DNA from 2 places in the Pseudoalteromonas sp. AWM4_233 genome. Region 2 is predicted to be linked to the other one. Evidence: predicted binding sites of a transcription regulator. Region 2 holds the regulator's gene; the other holds the start of a gene.

Region 1 (3,996 bases), 360 kb from region 2:
GCGGCCATAGTGCCTCAGGAGTATTTAATAGTAATGGTTTAGTTGATGTTGATAATACGTATAGCGCTTCAAACAGCGATGGTTGGAGTGAAAATTTTGCAATCTTAGGTGCTGATTTCGATTTAACCTCTCTGGCTGGTAGTTATAGCTATGTTTGGCAAGCGGGTGTGAACGACTCTCACAGTCGGATATTTAATATAGGATTTAATGATACTAGTTTAGACAATGGTGAAGCGCATTTTGGTTATGGTGAACAAGTCACAGACACTGACGGTTGGATCCAAGGGTTTATATGTAACTGGGCTGGACCAGGTGCAAGCCATGCACTCGTTGCTAAAACACAAAGACAATTCTTCGAGTACGATGCCAGTTTAAGTGTGTATTTAGGCACTGATCATAGAGCTAATATTGAATATGCACCGACAACAAGTTGTGACTATGATGGCTCAGGTAGTTTCATATTTGATATAGATTTAAGTGGTGTTTTAGGTGATATCACTGACGAAGATAGCAGTTCAGTATTTACGAACGATCTGTGGAGCGCTTCAGACACTAGCCTGACAGTACCAGAAGCGTTGGCCGCGAGAGGGCTTACTGTTCCCAGTATTCCATTTAACTGGCCAAAGGATGAGTGATGCATATTGTATAAGAGAATGACACGATTAACGCGTCATTCTCTTTACGAAAACCACGACGAATAATGCCAAGGAGAAACTGCCTGTAAATGCTTCAACCGTGGCAATAAAGCGTGAAAATCCGATGGGGGTTATGTCGCCATACCCCAGAGTTGTAAATGTCACTACACTAAAATAAAAACTGTTAAGCAGTGCACTTATATTGTCAGAAAAGCTTTGTGAAAAGTTAATAGAAAGCACTTCATCCTGATAGCTGATGCCAAACAGGAAGTACATCAGTGCGCAAAATACAATCATTGAAAGGCTGAAACGGATCACATTTGCGGGTTTTTCACCATAACCACAGAGAAGATCAACAGCCGCACTCATAAAGCGCTTTTTTGAATGGGTCGGGTATTGATAATGACGCATACGCAGCTCTTTGTAGGTATAATTACCAGCCATTTCAAAAAGACCTTGTTGCTCAGCGCCTTTTCTAAGTGTGCGGTATGTCTCTTCAGATTGTAAGAAGAAATCAGCGGCATCTTCTGTTCGTTTCTCTTTGGCCGCTAAGCTTGCCTCATTTTCTTGCTGTAACTTACCACTTAAATCTATATTATCGATCCGAGTATTGTTTAGCTTTATACCCAATAAGTTGGAATTTGAAAGCTTACAGCAATGTAAATTGGCATCATGCAGATCTGCTTTCATTAAAGAGGCATTTTCAATTTTGTTGTTAAATAGGTGCGCGCCTCTTAAATTTGCACGATAAAAATTGCTATATGATAAGTCGTAACCAGTATGGTCATTATGTTTGACAAGGTTTAGTCCTTCTAGATTCGCTCTTTTCAACTCCAAACCTTGCAGAAGCCCACCACGCTTGGCATAACGTTCTAGTTTTTGCGATAATTCAAGCCCACTTTTATCGAACTTTGCGTCATGCCAAAAGCAAAGACCAGAGCCCATATCGATTTCTTGGCAGCGATGACCATCAGGAGATTGATATTGGCAAGTAGGTTTATCTTTCATAAATTAACCCCTTTATAGTCTTATTACACTAAAGGTAGCAGTAAATTTATGGCTTTGAATGTGAAGTAAAAAAAATTCTTAAAAATGTTTGATTATCAATTAAAGCTTAGTAAACGAAGAAAGACGGTTGCAATTAAAGTCACACCAGAACAAGTGGTCGTGACAGCCCCCGAAAACGTGTGTGAAGTCGCTTTAGAAAATTGGCTCAAGAGCAAAAAAGACTGGGTACATGCACAAAGACAGAAACTAGAGCTTGCGCCTAATAAACAAAAGCCTTTGCAAACAAGGTCACTTTTGGTTTTTGGTTCAGTTTACAAGGTTGAATTTTCAGATATAAACAAGCCTATATTAGATCATGAGAGCCGCTTTATATATTTACCTAAAGTGCTGCGCCAAGAGAAGCTTGAGTTTAGGCGAGCGATCATTGAATTACTGACAGATTTGCTCTCTAGTTATTTAGAGTTGTGCTTAGAGCAATTGTCTAAGCAAATGAATTGTCATGTTTCAGCGGTGAAAATCAGGGAGTATAAAAGCCGCTGGGGGAGTTGTAGCAGTAAACAAGCGCTTACTTTTAACAGCCTTCTTGCTGGGGCGCCAAAGCATATAATTGATTATGTCATTGTTCATGAGCTAGCACATTGTCATGTACTGGCACATAACACATTATTTTGGCAACTTGTTGAAAAGCACTATGAAGATTATAAGTCTGCAAGATTATGGTTTAACAAGAATGGTAAAGCGCTAATGATAGAGTGAAATAAGATGGTTTTATAAGAAAAAGATGGTGGAGGGGGCTGGATTCGAACCAGCGAAGGCAGAGCCGTCAGATTTACAGTCTGATCCCTTTGGCCGCTCGGGAACCCCTCCACAGGGGATATCTAATTTTGTACAACTTGGTGGAGGGGGCTGGATTCGAACCAGCGAAGGCAGAGCCGTCAGATTTACAGTCTGATCCCTTTGGCCGCTCGGGAACCCCTCCAAGTTGTAATGTGTTGTTGTGGTGGAGGGGGCTGGATTCGAACCAGCGAAGGCAGAGCCGTCAGATTTACAGTCTGATCCCTTTGGCCGCTCGGGAACCCCTCCTAAACAACGGCGCTGATAATAACAAAGTTTTTTATTAAGTAAAGAAAACAACTAAAGAAAATTAAAAAAATGCCGATAAAAATATAACTTTTTAAATAATCGGTGAAACTCTATGCAATTAGAGCGCATTTTAAACAAGGAGCATCAGCTTGGTGACACGCTAGCAAAAAGCGTGGCACAAGATCGTCGTGCCGACTTTGCGCTTTGTTTGGCTATGCTTTCACCAAACGCACTCGACTTCAGTGAATTTCATTTACCTGAATCAGAATTAATTGAGCCAGACAAGAGCGAAGATGCGTTAAAAAAAGAACTTCAAATCGGTCCGCAGCAACAAACGGCTCCCAACACCTACGATATGACCATAGGTGAAAACAATAGCCGTTTACTTCATGAGCAGGGACTTACAGAACTAAGGCTAAGAAATTGTCTTTCACCAGAACCTTTAAATATCAGAGACGATAAGAAGCACATTGAGTTGGCCATTATTGATAATTGTGAACCTACTGTGCAGGCTAAAATTTTCGCTCAAAGAGCTGGCGTATTAGAGATGGATAAACCCAAAATAGATGCAGCGGGTTTTTATGATCAATTAGCTAGTGGAGAAATGCAGCAGGCGGTTCAGTTGTCCGCCTAATGTGAGATGATAGTGAATTAGCTTAGGTACGGTTTAAATCAGCTAGCGTGACACTTTTTAAATTTTTTGCCACTGTCACAGGGGCAGGGATCATTTCTAGACACTTTTAACTCAGGCACGTCATATAATTGGCCATCTAAGTAACGCCATGCCTCTTCTTCTTTAATAAATCTTGAAACCTCATGTATTTGGCAATGTTTTCCGTCTGCCAAATAATGTGCTCTAAACTCCACATAATCAAAATCAGGTTCAGTTTTTGTTGCGACGATCTCAAGTTTAATAAAGTTGGCAAATGACGCGAATGCAGCGATATCTTCAAGGCTATGATTACTTTGCTCAGATTTGGCATAAGTCTCGAGTATATACTGTGCATTATTAGTCGCATAAGCACTGTAACGGGAGCGCATAAGCTGCTCTGCTGTGTCAGGCAACTTTTGCTTAGTAATGAATACATTGCAGCATGACTCATAAGGTTGAGTGTTAGAACAGTAACACATAAGAAAATCTTTTATTAACTTGCTATGCGCTCTATTGTACACGCTTTGCTGCTGTTTTCAGTAAAACAGTATAGCGAGATATCTGTTTGGCTTAAGTGCATTTGCGAAAGCTGCTCTGAATTCGTAATGCCAGTCCATG
Region 2 (3,996 bases):
GCATTCATTATCGGACCTTCTGGTCCTGATAACTCTGCAGGATCCATTTCAGCAATCTGAACCTCTTCAATATTTTCTTTTTGTTTTGATTGAGGTTCTTCTGCTGTACCAAATACAGTTAGTAAGTGGATTAAACTGTCTTCTACTTCTCTAACTAATTCGATAACACGTCGAATGACCTGACCTGTTAAGTCTTGATAATCCTGAGCCATTAAAACATTTGTCATATGCCCTTGAAGTTCATCCGTAGTTGCTTGTGAGCCTTGCATAAACTTATCTAAATCATGACAAAGAGATTTGAATTCACCAAGCTGGATATCACGTCTCATGAGTCTATCCCAAGTTGGCTTTATATCAGATAAATCGTCTGCAAGCTGTTGCGCGAGAGGCAGACTTGCTTCAACTGCATCCATCGTTTTATTGGCTGCATTTTCTGTCATTTCCATGACATAATTCAAACGTTCTTTAGCATCCGGTAAGGCTTCTGTCGTCAAATCAGAAATACGAGTATCAAGCTCAAAGTTTTTCAATGACTCGTGTAGTTGACGGGTCAATTTGCCCACTTCAGCAAAAAGCTCAGATTGCTCCTTACTTGCAGCCTCCATGATTAACTTATCTGCTTTATCTTGCTCGCCTTGCTCAAGATAAGTCACAAGTTGCTTAGCTTGCTCAAGTGTTATTTGAGGCACAGAAGGTGCTGACATCCGCCTCTCCTTCTTAATTATCTAGCCTAAACGTTCAAACACTTTTTCTAGTTTTGTTTTAAGTGTTCCAGCAGTGAAAGGTTTTACAATATAACCATTTACACCAGCTTGCGCCGCAGCAACAATTTGCTCTTTTTTCGCTTCAGCCGTCACCATAAGTACTGGAATATGCTTAAGACTGTCATCTGCACGTATAGCACGAAGAAGATCGATACCTTGCATACCTGGCATATTCCAGTCCGTGACTACGAAGTCAAATTCTTGATTTTGAAGCATAGGCAAAGCTGTGCTGCCATCGTCTGCTTCTTGTACATTTGTAAAACCTAAGTCTCTAAGCAGGTTTTTGATTATTCTTCTCATCGTAGAAAAATCATCAACCACAAGAATTTTCATGTTTTTATCCAAAACATCCTCCAGTGAGGTTTGAACCTATTATTATTACTCTAATTGACCCAGTCATTGATTTTAGCCCTAAGCCTGATCATTGCCTGCCCATGAATTTGGCTTACTCGAGATTCACTTACATCGAGTATTTGCCCTATTTCTTTTAAATTCATTTCATCGTTATAGTAAAGAGATAAGACTAGCGCATCTCTTTCGGGTAACGATTGAATCGCCGTTAGCAACGATTCGTTAAAGCGTTCATTTTTAACGTTATTGAACGGTTTGTCTAGCGCTAAATCATTGTTAACAGGAGTGATTACGTCTTCATCAACCCCCAAATCTTCAATTCCAATGATTTTACTTGCATTCACATCATGTAGAATATGATGGTACTCATCCAGAGTAATATCAAGTTTTTCAGCAATTTCAGTGTCTTTTGGCTCTCGACCTAGGACGCTTTCTAGATTAGCAATTGCTTCAGCAACCATACGACTATTCTTATGTACACTTCTTGGTGCCCAGTCTCCACGGCGAATTTCATCTAACATCGCGCCTCGGATCCTGATCCCCGCAAAAGTTTCAAAACTTGCACCCTTACTTGCGTCAAAGTTTTTACTGGCTTCAATCAAACCTATCATGCCTGATTGTACAAGATCGTCTAACTGAATATTTGCTGGTAAACGTGCCAACAAATGGCACGCCACTTTTTTGACAAGACCGGTATGACGCTCTATCACTCTATTAAGGTTGTCTGTAGTTTGATAGCCCATCGCTTTACCCATCGATGACGACATAGTTATCCGTTGACTAGCTGTTCAATAAAAAACTCTAAATGACCAGAAGGTTGATGTGGTATTGGCCATTTAACTGCTTTACTCGCTAACCCTCTAAATGCAACCGCTGCCGGAGAGTTTGGAAATAACTCAACAATGGTTTTTTGACGGCGAGAAGATTTACGCATGTTTTCATCAAACGGAATGGTTGCAACTAATTCTAGTGCAACATCTAAGAATCTGTCAGTAACTTTCGAAAGTTTAGCAAAAAGCTCCTGCCCTTCGCGTAAGCTTCTAACCATGTTAGCAACAATTTTAAAACGGTAAACACCGTGTTCACGACTAAGCACCTTGATAAGTGCGTAAGCATCTGTAATTGAGGTCGGTTCATCACACACAACGACCATCACATCTTGTGCTGCGCGAGAAAAACTAAGAACCATGTCTGAAATACCCGCTGCGGTATCGACAATTAAAATATCAAATTCTGTATTTAGCTCGCTAAATGCGCGGATGAGACCTGCATGCTCTGCAGGTGTCAATTCAACCATATTTTGCGATCCTGAGGTAGCCGGTACAATTTTAATACCAGCAGGACCTTCAACTAAGATCTCATCTAACTCACACTCACCCGAAAGGACATGAGACAGGTTTTTTTCTACTCTTAAACCAAGCATCACGTCACAGTTTGCCAAACCTAAGTCAGCATCTAAGACGAGCACTCTGTTTCCTTGCTGACCAAGTGCAATAGCCGTATTTAATGAGACATTGGTTTTACCAACCCCTCCTTTACCACCCGTTACTGCAATTACTTTTACGCCATGGTTGCCATTTTGATTCATTCTACGCAGGCCACTTGCTTGATCTAATACTGTGTTAATCATACATTCCTACTGTCTGAGACGCTACAGGTACACGTCGCGAATGTTGTGCTTTTATTCTCTTTAAATACAATTGCTCAGCCTTTTTGACCATTTTATGAGCATTTGCTACACGAATGTCTTCTGGCACTCGTTGACCGTTAGTAAGATACCCTATTGGCAAGCGATTTTGAATCGCAATACTAATAATCTCGCCTAAACTTAGACATTCATCAAGTTTTGTAAAAATACAACCACTTAAATTCACTTTTTGGAAGTGACGAACCGCTTCTTGCAGTACATGCATTTGCGATGTTGCACTTAAAACCAAATAACTTCTAATATCGACTCTAGAGCTTCTCATTAACGTATTAAGTTGTTCTGTTAAACGGATATCTCTTTGACTCATACCCGCAGTATCTATTAATACTAGACGCTTATTGCGTAAATGATATAAAACTTCTGCTAATTCATTGGCATCTTTTACTTGTTTGACTGGACAACCAATAATTCTGCCGTAAGTTGCCAGTTGCTCATAAGCACCAATTCTATAAGTATCAGTTGTGATTAACGCAACTTTGTCTGCACCGTATTTCTGCGCGCCTAATGCAGCAAGTTTAGCGACTGTCGTTGTTTTACCTACACCAGTTGGACCTACTAATGCATATACACCACCTTGACGAAGAATATCGTTGTTGGTTGTATGCATTTGATTAGCTACCATTTCAAGCAATGAATTCCAAGCTTCTTTACGAGAAACGTCATCAGGGATGAAGCAAGCCATTTGTTCAGCAACTTCTTTATCAACGCCCATACCTTGTAAACGGTCAACTAAACACGCTCTCGTTGGGTCTCTTCTTTCCATTTCTTGCTTCATTAAGCCTGAAACTTGATGTTCAAGTAATTGACGAATGGCATTCATTTCTTCTCTCATGGTTGCCATTTCATCGACTTTTTTAGGCGCAGGCTCAAAATCATCAGCAAAGCCTGTATCGAGGTCATCATCAAAATTCCATGATTGCGCTTGCTGTTGAGTTTTAACATTTGACTCAGCCCTGAAATTTTGCGTTGAGGTTGGACGCTCATATCGCTCTTCAGTCGCTTGACGAGGCTTAAATACTTCTTCGGTATTAATGCCAGATTGAGAGAACATAGAAGCAAGCTCAGGTGAACGGGGCTTCGGCGCTTGCCTGTCTAATAGTGCCTGTAAACTATCAGCAACTTGAGCCTGAGGCTCTGGTTTTGCACGCTGCGGTTCAGGGCGAACAAAGCGCG

What was found. Region 2 encodes FliA, which starts transcription of late flagellar genes. Its sites were predicted from a motif close to CTAAAGNTNNNNNNNNNNNNGCCGATA; they were not measured.
Region 1: the regulator FliA is predicted to act here: its motif matches at 2,778-2,804, upstream of ACXAC4_RS06000 (VC2046/SO_2500 family protein).

The regions. Positions count from the first base shown of each region.
Region 1 is NZ_JBSWSZ010000001.1:1,358,225-1,362,220, forward strand. Features, by position in the region: gene ACXAC4_RS05970 (hypothetical protein) at 1-635, shown strand, start outside; gene ACXAC4_RS05975 (ion channel) at 663-1,643, opposite strand; gene ACXAC4_RS05980 (M48 family metallopeptidase) at 1,728-2,399, shown strand; tRNA gene ACXAC4_RS05985 (tRNA-Tyr) at 2,426-2,510, opposite strand; tRNA gene ACXAC4_RS05990 (tRNA-Tyr) at 2,538-2,622, opposite strand; tRNA gene ACXAC4_RS05995 (tRNA-Tyr) at 2,642-2,726, opposite strand; gene ACXAC4_RS06000 (VC2046/SO_2500 family protein) at 2,839-3,360, shown strand; gene ACXAC4_RS06005 (YchJ family protein) at 3,399-3,857, opposite strand; gene ACXAC4_RS06010 (SulA-like leucine-rich domain-containing protein) at 3,872-3,996, opposite strand, start outside.
Region 2 is NZ_JBSWSZ010000001.1:1,000,224-1,004,219, reverse strand. Features, by position in the region: gene ACXAC4_RS04455 (protein phosphatase CheZ) at 1-704, opposite strand, end outside; gene cheY (chemotaxis response regulator CheY) at 726-1,109, opposite strand; gene ACXAC4_RS04445 (RNA polymerase sigma factor FliA) at 1,148-1,858, opposite strand; gene ACXAC4_RS04440 (MinD/ParA family ATP-binding protein) at 1,885-2,745, opposite strand; gene flhF (flagellar biosynthesis protein FlhF) at 2,738-3,996, opposite strand, start outside.